Regions from separate parts of the Janthinobacterium sp. TPC_1 genome, predicted to be linked through region 2. Evidence: predicted binding sites of a transcription regulator. Region 2 holds the regulator's gene; the other holds the start of a gene.
What was found. The regulator sigma-54, encoded in region 2, starts transcription at its own class of promoters, with help from an activator protein. The targets are predictions, from matches to a motif close to TGGCANGNAANCTGCTTT.
Positions count from the first base shown of each region.

Region 1: a site for sigma-54 is predicted at 5,080-5,097, ahead of ACQVLG_RS11395 (TorF family putative porin). Genes of this name have one in related genera too.

Region 1 covers NZ_CP195157.1:2,320,822-2,329,124, reverse strand. The annotation lists gene gshB (glutathione synthase) at 1-726, opposite strand, end outside; gene gshA (glutamate--cysteine ligase) at 824-2,122, opposite strand; partial or broken gene ACQVLG_RS11405 (ammonium transporter) at 2,327-3,870, opposite strand; gene ACQVLG_RS11400 (P-II family nitrogen regulator) at 3,882-4,220, opposite strand; gene ACQVLG_RS11395 (TorF family putative porin) at 4,232-4,999, opposite strand; gene ACQVLG_RS11390 (accessory factor UbiK family protein) at 5,270-5,518, shown strand; partial or broken gene ACQVLG_RS11385 (YifB family Mg chelatase-like AAA ATPase) at 5,629-7,153, shown strand; gene ACQVLG_RS11380 (hypothetical protein) at 7,218-7,763, shown strand; gene ACQVLG_RS11375 (DUF1840 domain-containing protein) at 7,944-8,288, shown strand.
Region 2 covers NZ_CP195157.1:2,093,541-2,101,843, reverse strand. The annotation lists gene ACQVLG_RS10265 (3-hydroxyisobutyryl-CoA hydrolase) at 1-753, opposite strand, end outside; gene hpf (ribosome hibernation-promoting factor, HPF/YfiA family) at 881-1,243, opposite strand; gene ACQVLG_RS10255 (RNA polymerase factor sigma-54) at 1,313-2,791, opposite strand; gene lptB (LPS export ABC transporter ATP-binding protein) at 2,796-3,551, opposite strand; gene lptA (lipopolysaccharide transport periplasmic protein LptA) at 3,551-4,132, opposite strand; gene lptC (LPS export ABC transporter periplasmic protein LptC) at 4,158-4,769, opposite strand; gene ACQVLG_RS10235 (KdsC family phosphatase) at 4,815-5,348, opposite strand; gene ACQVLG_RS10230 (KpsF/GutQ family sugar-phosphate isomerase) at 5,348-6,358, opposite strand; partial or broken gene ACQVLG_RS10225 (cation:proton antiporter domain-containing protein) at 6,467-8,303, shown strand, end outside.

The sequences.
Region 1 (8,303 bases), 230 kb from region 2:
GCCGCCGGCCGCCAGGTTGCCCCGCACTTCGCCCGCCTGCGGGATGCGCGCCAGCGAAAACGGCACCGGCTTGCCGCCGATGACGAGGATGCGCTTGTCACCCTTGACGATGTCGGCGATGAAACGCTGCGCCATGATGGTCTGCGCGCCGTTCTCGCTCAAGGTCTCGATGATGGCGCCCAGGTTCAGGCCATCGGCCTTGACGCGGAAGATGCCCGTGCCGCCCATGCCGTCGAGGGGCTTGAAGATGACGTCCTGGTGCTTGGCGTGGAAGGCGCGCAGGCGCGCTTCATCCGACGTCACCAGGGTCGGCGAGGTGAATTCGGAAAACTGGGCAATGGCCAGCTTTTCATTGTTGTCGCGGATGGCGGACGGCTTGTTGAAGACGTGCGCGCCCTGCTTTTCCGCCAGTTCCAGCAAATACGTGCCGTACACATATTCCATGTCGAACGGCGGGTCCTTGCGCTCGATGATGGCGTCCAGGGCCGACAGGCGCACTTCCTCGGTGGAAACGACCTTGTACCAGTCGTGTTCGTCGCCCGTCAGCGCGATGTGTTTTCGTGCCGTGACCCGTGCCGTGACGATGCCTTCTTCCAGCGCCATGTCCTTCTGCTCGAAGGCGTACACGGCGTGGCCGCGTTTGGCCGCCTCGCGCATCATGGCGAAGGTGGAATCTTTGTAAGTCTTGAAGCCTGCCAGCGGGTCGGCAAGGAATGCAATTTTCATGGTGCGTCCAATCGGGGAGCCTGGATAAGGAATGCTTGATTCTAGCCGAGATCGCCGGGCGCAGTGGTCACTGCGCCCGGCGAGCCGCAGGGCGGGATCAATACACCTCGGGATTCGGGTCCGTGCGCTCCATTTCCAGCGACGCGGCCAGCAAGGCCAGGCGCGCCACCACGCCATACACATAGAAGCGGTTCGGCGCGGCCGTGCCCGGCTTGGCCTTCAAGTCCGGCACGGCATGCTGCTGGGCAAACGCCAGCGGCACGTACTGCGAGCCGGGCGCATTCAGGTTCTGGTCCACGCCCTTCTCCGCGTGCACGCGGTAGAAACCGCCCACCACATAGCGATCGATCATGTAGACGACTGGCTCGGCCACGGCATCCTTGATGCTTTCAAACGTGGGCACGCCTTCCTGGATGATCACGTCCGTGACGACCTTGCCGTCCTTGACGATGGACATCCTGTCGCGCTGCTTGCGCGACAGGTCGCGCACTTCGCTCGCGTCGCGCACCGTCATGATGCCCGTGCCATACGTGCCCGCATCGGGCTTGACAATGACGAAGGGCTTTTCCTTGATGCCATATTCCTTGTATTTCTTGCGTATCTTGGCCAGCAGCACGTCCACGCTGGCAGCCAGCGCGTCTTCGCCCTCGCCTTCCTGGAAGTTGACGTCGCTGCACTTGGCGTGGAAGGGATTGAGCATCCACGGATCGACATCGATCATCTTGCCGAATTTTTTCACCACTTCATCGTAAGCCGTGTAGTGGTTGCTCTTGCGGCGCAAGGCCCAGCCCGCATGCAAGGGCGGCAGCAAGCTTTGTTCATGGATGTTTTGCAAGATATCGGGGATGCCGTCTGACAAGTCGTTATTCAGCAAGATCGTGCACGGGTCGAAATCCTTCAAGCCCAGGCGGCGGCCATTGTTCAGGCGCACGAGGGGCTCGATGACGAGCATGTTGCCATCTGGCAACGCCAAGGGTGTCGGCTGGGTAATCTCGGGCGACCACGAACCGAAGCGCACGTGCAGCCCCGTCTGGCGGAAGATCTGCATCAGGCGCGCCACGTTCTGCAGGTATTGCGGCGTGGTGTTGTGCAATTCCGGCACGATCAGCAGGTTGCGGGCGTCCGGGCAATACTTGTCGATGGCGGCCATGGCCGCCTGCACGGACAGGGGCAGCATTTCCGTGGCCAGGTTATGAAAACCGCCAGGGAACAGATTGGTATCGACGGGCGCCAGTTTGTAGCCGGCATTGCGCAAGTCTACCGAGCAATAGAAGGGCGGCGTGTGTTCTTGCCACTCCATGCGGAACCAGCGCTCAATGGCCGGCGTCGCGGCCAGAATCTTTTTTTCGAGGTCGAGCAGCGGTCCGGTCAGGGCCGTGACGAGATGGGGAACCATAGTTACATCCTTAAATTATGTGCAGTATTCAAAAAAGCACACAGAACTGCCGACTATATTACCGTGTAAGTACCCCAAATCGGGGCAAAAGCCTTGTTTTAAAGACCTTTTCCATTCCCACAACGAAAAAAAGGCACCTCAATGAGGCGCCTTTTCCAGCCGGACATGCCGCGCCGGGGCGCGGGCATGCCAGAACATTGCTATTTAGCCATGATATGCTTGCTCGCCATGGCTGGTGATGTCGAGGCCTTCGCGCTCTTCTTCTTCCGGTACGCGCAAGCCGATGACGATGTCGACCAGCTTATAGGCGACGATGGAGACCAGCGCCGACCACAGGATGGTGGTACCGACCGCTTGCGCCTGCACCCACACCTGATGAGCGATCGAATACGGGTCGGCCGACATCTTGTTGGTGACGTAGTCGAAGATGCCCTGGCCGCCCCCAGTTGCGGTGCCGCAAACACGCCCGTCAGCAAGGCGCCGAGGATACCGCCCACGCCATGCACGCCGAACACGTCGAGCGAATCGTCGGCGCCGATCAGGCGTTTCAGGCCATTCACGCCCCACAGGCAGACGATACCGGCCAGCAAGCCGATGACCAGGCCGCCCATCGGGCCGACAAAGCCGGCCGCCGGGGTGATCGCCACCAGGCCGGCCACGGCGCCCGATGCGCCGCCGAGCATGGAAGGCTTGCCTTTGCTGATCCATTCGCCAAGTACCCACGACAGGGTGGCGGCAGCAGTGGCCAGCAAGGTGTTGACGAAAGCCAATGCCGCCACGTCGCCCGCTTCCAGCGACGAACCCGCATTGAAGCCGAACCAGCCCACCCACAGCAGCGACGCACCGATCATGGTCATCGTCAGCGAGTGCGGCGCCATCGATTCGCGGCCGTAGCCGACGCGTTTGCCGATCATGATGGCGCCCACCAGGCCGGCGACGGCGGCGGCATTGATGTGCACCACGGTGCCGCCGGCGAAGTCCAGCGCGCCTTTTTGCCAGATCCAGCCCGCTTTCAGGGCTTCGCTGGCCGAGGTGGCGGCGTTGGTGATCAGGTCAGGACCGGTCCAGAACCAGACCATGTGGGCGGCCGGCAGGTAGGCAAACGTGAACCACAGCACGACGAAGGCCAGCACGGCGGCAAACTTGGCGCGCTCGGCAAAGGCGCCGACGATCAGTGCGCAAGTGATGGCGGCAAACGTGCCCTGGAAGGCCACGAAGACGAACTCGGGAATGACGACGCCCTTGCTGAAGGTGGCGGCGGCGGCAAACGTGCCCTTGGCCGGGTCCCAGATACCGTTCAGGAACAGGCGGTCGAAGCCACCGAAGAAGGCGGTTTTTTCCGTGAAAGCGATCGAGTAGCCATAAATGCACCACAGCACGATCACCAGCGCGAACACCATGAACACTTGCATCAGCACCGACAGCATGTTTTTCGAGCGCACCAGGCCGCCGTAGAACAGGGCCAGGCCGGGGATGGTCATCAAAATCACCAGCAAGGTGGAAATCATCATGAAACTGGTATCGCCCTTGTTGGCAACGGGCGCGGCGGCTGGCGCGGCAGCGGCCGGGGCCGGAGCGGCGGCAGCCGGCGCTGTTGCGTCAGCCGCGGGCGTGACGGCGGGGGCGGCGACGGCCGACGTCGTGGCGGCCTCCGTCTTGGCGGGAGCATCGGCAAAGCTCGGCGTGGCGACGCCAAACGCACACAGACAGGCAAACCCAGCTAGCAATTTTGTTATATTTTTACGCATCGATATTCCCCTTAGAGCGCTTCGTTGCCGGTTTCACCGGTACGGATGCGGATGACCTGTTCCAGGTTGTAGACGAAAATCTTGCCATCGCCGATCTTACCGGTACGCGCGGCACCTTCGATCGCCTCGATGGCCTGGTCGACAATGGCGTCATCGACGGCCGCTTCAATCTTGGTTTTTGGCAAGAAATCGACGACATACTCAGCACCACGGTAGAGTTCCGTGTGGCCTTTCTGGCGGCCGAAGCCTTTGACTTCGGTGACGGTAATGCCTTGCACATTGATAGCCGACAAAGCTTCGCGTACTTCGTCCAGTTTGAACGGTTTAATGATTGCGGTAATCATTTTCATGGCAGTCTCGCTTAAAAGGTTTTGGACACGGTCAGCACGAGACCGGATTTCGCCAGATTCTTGCCATTCGGTGCCAGCGACGTGATGTTGGCTTTGACGGCCGCCAGGGAAACGGTCGCCATGCCGAAGTCCTTGGTCACGCCGATCTTGTAATCGTTATAGCTGAGGGCATCGTTGTGCTCGACTTTCTGGCGCCCCACATGCAGGTTCAGCATGTAGCCATCATGCACCTCGACGTTGGCGCCCACGTCGAGGTAGCCGCTGTTCTTGCTGTCGGCGACACCGAACAGATTCGTGGTCGAATGCGAGTATTTGATATACATCGGGCCGTAGCCCAGTTGGCCGTACAGCTCGAAGGTGTTCGCATTCGTGCTCAAGCCATTCGATGGATAGAAGTAATACAGGCCGCCCACGTCATAGGTGAAATCCTTGCTGATCTCGCCCCGCTTGCCGGCATAGATATCCCATTCCAGATTCGTATCGCCGCCGCCGTCCTTGATCCATTTGATGCTCGACAGCCAGGTGCCCACGTACAGGCCCGTCGGGTTATGGGTATAGTCGGCACCGCCGCTGATGGCCGGGTTCAGGCGGCTTTGCGAGATGCCGCGGTAACGGTAGTCGCTGGTCAGCGCCACGTTGTAGCTCACCACGTTATCAGGAACGGCTTCGGCCGCAGCAGGCGCCGCCACTGCATCCTGGGCCATGGCGCTACCGCTCAGGGCGGTCATGGCCAACGTCAATGCGGCTGCTAAAGTCATGTTCTTGGACAGATTCTTCATGGCGATTCCCTTTTATTGAACTTTTAAAGCGGTTGAGGTTTAAAATCTTGGCTGGAGATCACAAAGCGTTCATACCTTCTTTAGCAGAATACGTGCCAGCTATATTGCTACCTTGATAGGTGCATTTCCGTCCATACATACCCTGCAAGCCGCTGGGCATGCGGGAATACGCTGCTGGAGCGTTGTGGATTTGCCTATTTTCGCACCAGATTAACACTGCTGTGCACCGCAATGGTGCGATGCACATGCCGCACCATAAAAGGACTGACCATGGACATGAATACCTTCTTTAACGACTTGCAAGGCAAGATCCACCAAGCCATCGAGAACTCGCCGGCCAAGGATATCGAGAAAAACGTGAAATCGATGATGACCCAGGGTTTCGCCCGCCTGGACCTCGTCACGCGCGAAGAATTCGATATCCAGGCACAAGTGCTGGCCAAGACGCGCGCCAAGCTCGATGCACTGGAATTGCGCCTGATCGAACTGGAAACACGCCTGAACGACCCGAAGGCTTAATGCAGGGCAGGCAAGGCACCGCAATCGGCAGCCTTGCTGGCACACATCAAGCTTCAGACTGTTGCAAGGGCTAGACTGATACTGCCCGCGTTCGCGGTGCAGGGGGTCTGATGAGTCTGGCAGTCCTGAAAAGCCGCGCCCTGGCCGGCATGGAGGCGCCCGAGGTGAATGTCGAAGTCCACCTCGCCAATGGCTTGCCTTCTTTTACCATCGTCGGCCTGCCCGATACGGAAGTGAAAGAATCGCGCGACCGCGTGCGGGCCGCGCTGCAAAACTGCGGCTTCGAGATGCCGGCGCGGCGCATTACGGCCAATCTGGCGCCGGCAGACTTGCCCAAGGAATCGGGCCGCTTCGACTTGCCCATCGCGCTGGGCATCCTGGCCGCCTCCGGCCAGTTACCGGGCGACCAATTACACCACTACGAATTTGCCGGCGAACTGTCGCTGTCGGGCCAGCTGCGCCCGATCCGCGGCGCCCTGGCCATGACCTTTGCCATGCAACGCGGCAAGAGCGGCGTACCGCGCGCCTTCATCCTGCCGCAGCAGCGAACGCGCGGACGAGGCGGCGCTGGTCAGCGATGCCTGCATCTATCCCGCCCACAGCCTGCTCGAGGTCTGCGCGCACTTTGCCGCGCATGCCAGCCAGACAGCCCTGCAGCGCCACCAGCCCATGCTGACTGTCCCCGCTTTCCCGTATCCCGACTTTGCCGACGTACAAGGGCAGCAACAGGCGCGGCGGGCGCTGGAAGTGGCGGCAGCGGGCGGCCATAACGTCCTGATGGTGGGGCCGCCGGGCGCAGGCAAGACCATGCTGGCCAGCCGTTTTCCTGGCGTATTGCCACCCATGAGCGATGAAGAGGCACTGGAATCGGCCGCCGTGCATTCCCTGGGCGGCCACTTCAAGGTGGAACAGTGGAAGCGGCGGCCCTACCGCGCCCCGCACCAGACGGCATCGGGCGTGGCCCTGGTAGGCGGCGGCAACGTGCCGCGGCCTGGCGAAATCTCGCTGGCCCACTGTGGCGTGCTGTTTCTCGACGAAATCGCCGAATTCCAGCGCCGGGTGCTCGATGTGCTGCGCCAGCCCATGGAATCGGGCGTCATCAGCATTTCGCGCGCGGCCCGCCAGGCCGAGTTTCCTGCCCGCTTTCAGTTGATCGCTGCCATGAATCCCTGCCCGTGCGGCTATCTGGGCCACGCGTCCGGCCGTTGCCGCTGCACGCCGGACGCCGTGCTCCGTTATCACAATCGCCTGTCCGGCCCGCTACTCGACCGTATCGACCTGCAGATTGAAGTGGCCGCCATGCCGCCGGCGGCGCTGGGCCGCCAAGCCGGTGCCGGAGAATCCACGCAGCGGATCGCCACACGGGTAGCGGCAGCCTATGCCTTGCAACTGGCACGCCAGGGTAAAGCGAACCAGAGGCTGAGCAACACGGAAATCGAACAGCATTGCCGCCTGGAGCCACATGGCGAACAGTTGCTGCATGGCGCCATGACGCGCCTGCACTGGTCGGCGCGCACCTATCACCGGGTACTGCGCGTGGCGCGCAGCATCGCGGACCTGGCGGGCAGCCCTGCCATCACACAGCCGCATATTGCCGAAGCGATCCAGTACCGCCGCGTGCTGCGTGAAATATAAGGCTGCCAGTGAACGCCACACGTGCGCGATTGCGCGCGATTGGCGGCGCTGCTACCATCTGCTGATGAAAAAAACATCACTTGCCCTCTTGCTGACGACGCTCGCGGCCGCCAGCATCCTGTCCGCCTGCAGTCCGAAATTCGACTGGCGCGACTATCGCAGCCCTGACGCCCAGTTCACGGCCCTGTTTCCAGGCAAGCCGGCCGTGCTGACGCGCGAAATCGATCTCGATGGCAAGAAAGTCAGCCTGACCATGACGGCCAGCGAGGTCGATGGCGCTACCTTCGCCATCGGCAGTGCCATACTCGACAGCACGGAGCAGGCGCAAGCGGCCCTGCCCGCCATGAAGACGGCGCTGCTGAAAAATATCAATGGCGTCGTGCGCAGCGAAAAGCTGGCCTCGGCTGCCACCAGCACGGCAGCCGGCAGCCATCAACGCAGCTCGCTGAGCGTCGAGGCGACGGGGACGCAGCAAGGCAAGCCTGTCCTGCTGGTCGGCCGTTTTGTGGCGCAGGACAAACGCATCTTCCAGATCATCATTCTCGGTGAAGAAAACAAACTGTCGCGTGAAACCATCGACACCTTCATGGACTCGGTGAAACTGGATTGAGACTTAATGATCGCTTAAATAGCTGCTTTCACGGTGAGCCAGCCCTTGTAAATACGTGCGTTGTCCAACAGATGACTCTATCCGGCTTGCAATTGTGCAATCCGGGCAATCGGACGGCCTGTGCGACATTTCAAGTCGTGATATTGTTTCGACACTAACAACAAGTTTCAGAAAGCGCTTATGTTGATCTCATTCAAATCCAAATCCTCCCCAGAAGTGCTGATGTACCAGGAACATGCCCAGCGCATCCTCGACATCCTGCACAAGAACCCCACGCGCGGCGTCATCACGCCAGCGGAAGCGGGCGATGCCCTGGCCCTGCTGGAAAAAGAAGTCGCGGAAAGCAAGTTACATCCGGAAAATGACATTGAACACGATGCGCATACGCCGGAAACCCTGGAAGATGGTGAAACGGGTGCCCATGCGCGCGCGCAAAAAGTGCATTTTTCGCAGCGCGCCTATCCTCTGATGGAGATGCTGCGCTCGGCCAAGGCGGAAGGCGAAAGCATCACCTGGGGCATCTAGTCCGATGAATGCCAC
Region 2 (8,303 bases):
CATGATGGCGGCCACCGAACCCGCGCCGAAGTGGCGGTCCAGCGCCGCGCGCGCCGTGGCCAGGGAAGCCGCGCCCGCCTCGGCCTGGAACGGCGCCGCCAGCGCCTTGATGGCCACCGGCAAGGCCTCGCCCGGCGTCGAGTCGAACAGGGCCAGCAGCGCCCCCATCTGCGCCTCGGGCAGATACACATCGGCCAGGCCCGTGTACAGGGCATCGGCCGCACCGATGGTCAGGCCCGTCAAGCCCAGGTACAGGCCCAGCCGGCCCGCCAGGCGGGAAAGAAAGTAACTGCCGCCCACGTCGGGGAACAGGCCAATATTGACTTCCGGCATGGCCATGCGCGTGCGGCCCGTGACGATGCGCAACTGGTTGCCGGGCCCGGCTTGCGCCACGCCCATGCCGCCGCCCATCACCACGCCGTCCATCACGGCGATATACGGTTTCGGATAAAAGTGAATGACATGATTTAACGCGTATTCTTCCGTAAAGAAATCTTCCAGCAGGGCGCTGCCGCCTTGCGGCGTGGCCAGGCCCGCATCGTAAAAGAAACGGATATCGCCGCCGGCGCACAGGGCCTTTTCGCTGCTGGAGCGGATCACCACGGCGTCCACCTGCGGATCGTCGCGCCAGGCCAGCAAGGCAGCGCTCAGGGTGCGCACCATCTCCAGCGACAGGGAGTTCAAGGCTTTCGGGCGGTCGAGCACGATGTGGCCCGTGCGGTTGCGGATGGAGGTCTGGACGAAGTCGCTCATGGCAGGCAGGAAAGAAGTGAGGATGGCGCATTCTAGCGCTTTCACCACGGATATTGCTTCCCGCAGGACGCAAAAAAGGGCGCAATGTGCGCCCTTAGTTGATCACAACTGGGGGAAGCCGGTGGCCTTAGACGGCGACGACGGCGTCTTCCTCTGAGTTGTCTGGCAGATGCTTGATCGCCTCTTTACCGTGCCCTTGCACTTTGGTTTTGTATTTCATCACTTGCCTATCGAGCTTGTCGATCAGGGTATCGATTGCGGCATACAAGTCGTGTGCCAGGCTTTCCACATAGACAGTTTTGCCACTCAGACGCAGGTTGACTTCGGCCTTTTGACGTTTTTCTTTCTCTTTGAGGTTATCCACGGTCAGAATCACGGCAATATCGATAACTTGATCGAAATGACGTTTCACGCGCTCCAGCTTCGTTTGTACGTATTCACGGATGGCTGGTGTCACTTCGAGATGATGTCCGCTGATGGTGAGATTCATACACACTCCTAAAGATGATCGGGTTCGTGCGGTCCATCCTATCCGGCCCGCAGAGGAACCGAAAAAAACTTACAAACACTTACGCAGGCTCACTGGCGGAATTTTCAACGCTTCCCGGTATTTGGCAACAGTACGTCGCGCAATCACCATGCCTTGTTCCCCCAGCATGTCCGCAATCTTACTGTCGGATAAAGGATTTTTAGGGTCTTCTGCTCCTGTCAGTTGCACGATCAATGCCCGTATCGCCGTCGATGACGCTTCCCCCCCCGCTTCGGTGGCGACATGGCTACCAAAGAAATATTTCAACTCGAACATGCCGTGCGGGGTCAGCATGTACTTTTGAGTTGTTACCCGCGAGATAGTACTCTCGTGTAAACCCAGTGTATCAGCTATTTCACGGAGCACAAGGGGGCGCATGGCAACGGCCCCATGCGAGAAAAAGTTCTTTTGTCTTTCTACTATCGCCTGTGCCACGCGCAGGATGGTATCGAAGCGCTGGCGCATATTCTTGATCAGCCACTTGGCCTCCTGCAACTGCGCGCCCATGGCGCCCTCGCCCTTGCCCTGCTTGAGCAAGTTGGCGTACATGGCGTTGACGCGCAGGCGCGGCATGACGTCGTTGTTCAGGGTGACTTGCCAGCCATTGCGCGCGCGCTTGACGACGACGTCGGGCACCACGTAATCGGACACGTCCGAGGCGAACACGGCGCCCGGGTGCGGATTACACTGGCGAATCACCGTCTGCGCCTCGCGCAAGTCTTCATCGTCGCAATCGAGGGCTTTTTTCAGCTTGTTGAAATCGCGCTGGGCAAACCAGGCCAGGTGCTTTTCCACGATGACGAGGGCCATGCGCCGCGTCACCATGGCGACGTGCGGCAAGCGCCTGATTTGCAGCGCCAGGCATTCGGACGCATTGCGCGCGCCCACGCCCGGCGGATCGAAACTTTGCAGCAGCGACAAGGCCGTGCGCATCTCGTCAGCGTCGATTTCCAGCTCTTCCGGCAGGCGCGCCAGGATGTCGTCGAGCGACTCTTCCAGGTAGCCATTGTCGTCGAGCGCATCGATGATCAGCTCGACCAGCGCGCGGTCGCGCAATTCAAGCACCGTCACGCGCATCTGCTCCATCAGGTGCTCGCGCAGGGTGCAGTGATGGGCCTCCAGTTGCGGACGCGAATCTTCATCGTCGGGCGCCTTGCCCCGGCTCGCCTCGCTCCAGTCGCTGTCGCCGCCCTCCGCGGCGGCCGGGCCCTCGCCCGCCTCGCCGTCAAACCCGTCCGCTTCGGCCGGTGCGGCGGGCGCCTCCTGGCCTGGCGGCTGGGGCGGCGCTTCGGCCGGCGCGGCCGTGGAACTCAGGGCGCCGTCGGACAGCAGGCGCAGCGAACGGTCGAGCGGATCGTCGAGGCGTTCGAGCAAGGGATTGTCCGTCAGCAGCTGCTCGAGTTCCTGGTGCAATTCCAGGGTGGATAATTGCAGCAGGCGTATCGATTGCTGCAACTGCGGCGTCAGTGCCAGGTGCTGCGACGTGCGCAGCTGCAATGATTGTTTCATTGGCTCACATGCGGAAGTGTTCGCCCAGATAGACCCGGCGTACCGACTCGTTCGCGATGATGTCGTCGGGGCGTCCCGACGCCAGCACCGAGCCCTGGTTGATGATGTAGGCACGGTCGCAAATACCCAGCGTCTCGCGCACATTATGATCGGTAATCAGCACGCCGATATTGCGCTCCTTCAAGAAACGCACGATGCGCTGGATTTCGATCACGGCGATCGGATCCACGCCGGCAAACGGTTCGTCGAGCAGCACGAAACGCGGGTCGGTGGCCAGCGCGCGGGCGATTTCCACGCGGCGGCGCTCGCCGCCGGACAGGGACAGGGCCTGGTTCTCGCGCAGCTTTTCAATCTGCAAGTCGGCCAGCAGTTTATCCAGGCGCTCCTCGATCTCGGCCTTCTTCAGGGGACGGCCTTCGACGGTCTGGATTTCCAGCACGGCGCGGATATTGTCTTCCACCGTCAGCTTGCGGAACACGGACGCTTCCTGCGGCAGGTAGGACAGGCCCATCTGCGCGCGGCGGTGGATCGGCAGGCTGGAAATGTCCACGCCGCTGATATCGATGCTGCCGCCGTCCGACGGCACCAGGCCGACGATCATGTAGAACGAAGTCGTCTTGCCGGCGCCGTTCGGCCCCAGCAGACCCACCACTTCGCCGCATTCGACTTGCAGCGAGACATCATGCACGACTTGGCGCTTGCCATAGGTTTTTTGCAGCCCGCGAACGATCAGGGTGCTGCCGCAACGGGTATTGTCCATTATTTCTTTCCTGGCGCGGGCGTAGCCGGCGCTTTCTCCGCCGCCGGCGCCTTGTTCTTCGGCTGGATCACCATGCGCACGCTGCCGCCATCGGGGGTGCTGGTGCCGCTGTCGGAATTTTCCATCGCAAACACTTCCTTGCGGCTGTCATACGAGATGAAGGCGCCATTGGCCACGTCGGTCACTTTCGTGCCTTCCAGGCGCGTCAGCTTGGCCCTGGAAAACAGTTTCACCACTTCCGTCTTGTTGTTGTATTCCACGCGCTCCGCTTCGCCTTCGACCCACAGGTCGCCCGCGCCATCGCGCTTCTGGCGGAAGGTGGCCAGCTTGCCGGGATCGGCCCAGAAGGTGATGAACTGGTAGCCTTGCGGATCTTCCGTGATCAGGGCCCGGCCCGCCTTCATGGTCAGGGTCCCCTTGACCAGCACGACGTCGCCCGTCAGGGTACGCACCTGCTTGACGTCATCGACGTGGCCGCTACGTGCCGTGATGACGGCTTCCTTCTCGGAATCGGCCTTCTCGGCATGCGCCCCCCCTATCATGGCCAGGGAAAATACGCTCAACAGCAAGATCTTCTTCATAGTATGGTTTCCTTGTTTCATTCTGTCATTTTGCCGCCGCGGCCGGGCGCGGTTTCGGCGGGAGGACCATGCGCAGCGCATTCTGCACTTCCACCACGCCGGTGGCATTATTGGCCTTCATGCCGATGCCATTGATGCGCGAGGCGCCCGTCAGGATATCGACCGGCACGTCCGTTTCCATTCTTTCCTCATCCGGGAACACCGTCAGCGCCTCCGTCCTGACCGTCAGGTTCTGCGCCTTCGGACTGGCCGCGCGGTCGATCACGACATTGCGGTGCAGTTGCAGCCGGGTATTGTCCTGGTCGATATGCGCCAGTTCCGCATTCATGTTCAGCGGCGGCATGCCTGGCGTGAGCTTGCGCACGAAGGGCTGGTCGATATCGGACGAATCGTCGAGCGGATAATGCGTGAGCTTGGTGCCCGAGACGATATAACTGGGCTTACCCGTCAAGTCCATGCGCACCAGACTGAAATTGGTAATGAAATAGTCGGGTTCATCCAGATGCTTGCTGGCCGTGATGTCCTGGCCATTCTTGTTCATCACTTCGAGCAGCCAGAAGCTGCCCAGCGCGACGACGACCGCGCCCAGCACGGTAAAAATCATGCGCCAGCGATGGGCGCCTCCTGGCTTACGCATAGGGCTTCACTCTTTCAAAGGTCACTGGCGGCGAGGCACGGCACCTCACTCCAGGAACGGCGCCATCACGCGCGCATAGTTGTCCTGGGCGCGCAGCAGGAATTCGCAGATCTCGCGCACCGCGCCGCGGCCGCCGCCGGCCTGCGTCACATGGTGCGCCAGGCCCTGCGCTTCCGGACGCCCGCCCGGCACGCTGACGGCAAAGCCCACGCGGCGCAGGATGGGCGCATCGATGACATCGTCGCCGATATAGCCGCATTGCTCTTCCGTCAAGCCCGTCAGCGCCAGCAGTTCGCGAAACGGCGTCAGCTTGTCGTGGCCGCCCTGGTGCACGTGGGTAATACCCAGGTCTTGCGCCCGGCGTGCCGTGATGGCCGAGCGGCGCGCGCTGATGATGGCCGTCTGCACGCCCGATTCCTGCAGCAGCTTGATGCCCAGGCCATCATACACATTAAACGTTTTCATCATTTCGCCATCGGGGCCGAAATGCAGGCTGCCGTCGGTGAGCACGCCATCGACGTCAAAGATCATCAGTTTGACCTTGGCCGCGCGCGCCAGGTTGTCCGCCACGCTCTCCATCAGATCACCTTCGCTTGCGTCAGATCATGGATATGCAGGGCGCCCACCAGCTTGCCGTCGGCATCGACGACCAGCATCTGGTTGATGCGGAACTGCTCCATCACGGCCACGGCATCGACGGCCAGGCGCTCGGGCGCGATGCTGCGCGGCTGCGCATGCATGACGTCGCGGATCGCCACCTGCGTGAAATCCTGCACGCGCTCGAACATGCGGCGCAAGTCGCCATCCGTAAACACGCCCACGGGACGGTTGTCCGCATCGACGACGGCCGTCATGCCCATGCCCTTCTTCGTCATTTCTTCCAGCGCCTGCAGCAGCGAGGCTTCCACCGGCACCTTCGGCACCCGATCGCCGCTGCGCATGACGTCATGCACGTGCGTGAGCAGGCGGCGGCCCAGGGCGCCGCCCGGGTGCGAGCGGGCAAAATCTTCTTCCTTGAAGCCGCGCAAGTCGAGCAAGGCCACGGCGATCGCGTCGCCCAAGGCCAGGGTGACGGTGGTGCTGGCCGTCGGCGCCAGGTTCAGCGGACAGGCTTCTTTCTCGACGGAAATATCCAGGTGCACGTCGGCCAGCTGGGCCAGGCTGGAATTCGGCTTGCCCGTCATGGAAATGAGCACGCCGCCCATGCGCTTGACGACGGGCATGATGGCCATCAGTTCCGACGATTCGCCGGAGTACGATATTGCAATAAAAGCATCTTCCGAGGTGACCATGCCCAGGTCGCCATGGGCCGCTTCGGCCGGATGCACAAACAGGGCCGGCGTGCCGGTGGAAGCGAGGGTGGCGGCAATCTTGCGCGCGATATGGCCGGACTTGCCGATGCCGGAGACGACGACTCTTCCTTTGCACTGCAGCAACATCGCCACGGCGCGGCCCACGCTGTCGTCCGTGGCCAGGCGCGCGTGCAGCGCAACGATGGCGTCGGACTCGATCTGCAAGGTGGTGCGGGCCAGCGCGACGGCGCGCTCGGTCGTCGCTTGCATGTCAATTCGATCAAAAGCTTTCAGCATTGTTTTTTCATGGGTTACACTCATGCCCAAAGTATAAACGAATTAGGAAAGCAAAAAACTTGCCAGTCACAACAAACAACGATTTCCATTGACCGCACCGGGCAACCCATGTTTTCCTCGCTTGAACTGACCCTGATGTTACTCGGCAGCGCCGTGCTGGGCGTGGTCGCTTTCAGAATGTTGCATTTGCCGCCCATGCTGGGCTACCTGGCCGTTGGCATCGTCATCGGCCCCCATGCGCTGGGCCTGGCGGCGGAAAACGAGGCCAGCCATACCCTGGCCGAGTTCGGCGTCGTCTTCCTGATGTTTTCCATCGGGCTCGAATTTTCTCTTCCGAAATTCCTCGCCATGCGGCGCATCGTCTTCGGCCTCGGCATGGCGCAGGTGGCCACCACCATCATCGCCACGGTCGTCTTCGGCTGGTTCGTCGCCCGTTATCTGTCCGCCTACATCCACCTGAGCTGGCAAGCCGCGTTCGCCCTGGGTGGCGCGCTGGCCATGTCGTCGACGGCCATCGTCTCGAAAATGCTCACGGAGCGGCTGGAACTCGAAAGCGAACACGGCCGCAAGATCATCGGCATCCTGCTGTTCCAGGACCTGGCCGTGGTGCCCCTGCTGATCCTCATTCCCGCCCTCACGCGCGATTCGGACAACCTGGCCGAAACCCTGGCCTGGGCCGGCGGCAAGGCCCTGGTCGTGCTTATCTTGCTGCTGTTTATCGGCCAGAAGATGGTGCGCGGCTGGCTGACCATCGTCGCCAAGCGCCGTTCACAGGAATTGTTCATGCTCAACCTGCTGCTGATCACCCTGGGCGCGGCCTGGATCACGGAGCGGGCCGGGCTGTCGCTGGCCCTGGGCGCGTTTGTTGCCGGCATGCTCATTTCCGAGACGGAATTCAAGCACCAGGTGGAAGAAGATATCAAACCGTTCCGCGATGTACTGCTGGGCCTGTTCTTCATCACCGTCGGCATGCTGCTCAATATCCGCGTCGTGCTCGACAACTGGTGGCTGGTCCTGCTGCTGCTGTGCGGCCCCGTGCTGCTGAAATTCGCCCTCATCGCGGGCCTGGCGCGGCTGTTCGGCTCCAGCAATGGCGTGGCCCTGCGCACGGGACTGGGACTAGCGCAGGCGGGCGAGTTCGGCTTCGTGCTGCTGAACCTGGCTGGCGGCATCAAGTTGATGGACCCGTTCGTCGTGCAGGTGGTGCTGGCCTCGATGGTGCTGTCGATGCTGGTGGCGCCCTTCCTCATCGCCAAATCGGACGCCATCGTCATGAAACTGGCCGCCAACGACTGGATGATGCAATCGCTGGCGCTGACCAAGATCGCCACGCGCACCATGGCTTCGCAGAAACACGTGCTGATCGCCGGTTTTGGCCGCAGCGGGCAAAGCCTGGCCACCCTGCCCTGCTGGCGGAAGAAAAGATCGAATACCACGCGCTGGACCTGGATCCGGAACGGGTGCAGGAAGCGCAGCTGGCCGGCGCCCACGTCTCGTATGGCGATGCGGGCCGGCGCGAAAGCCTGGTGGCGGCCGGTATCTACCGTGCCAGCGCCGTGGTGATCACGTATGCGAATACCGCGTCAGCACTGAAGTTATTGCATTTGCTCAAAGAAATGGCACCGACCTTGCCCGTCATCGTGCGCAGCCACGACGATACCGACCTCGACCAGTTGAAAAAGGCGGGCGCGGCCGAAGTGGTGCCGGAATTGATGGAAGGCAGTTTGATGCTCGCTTCGCACGCCCTGATCATGATGGGCGTGCCCCTGCGCCGCGTGGTGCACCGGGTGCAGGCCGCGCGCGAGGAGCGCTATGCATCCTTGCGCGGCTATTTCCACGGCACCAGCGATGCGGGCGACGATGCCGAGCTGGAACGCCTGCATACGGTCACCGTCAGCGAGGACGCGCACTGCGTGGACTTGCCCTTGAGTGCGATCGACGTGGC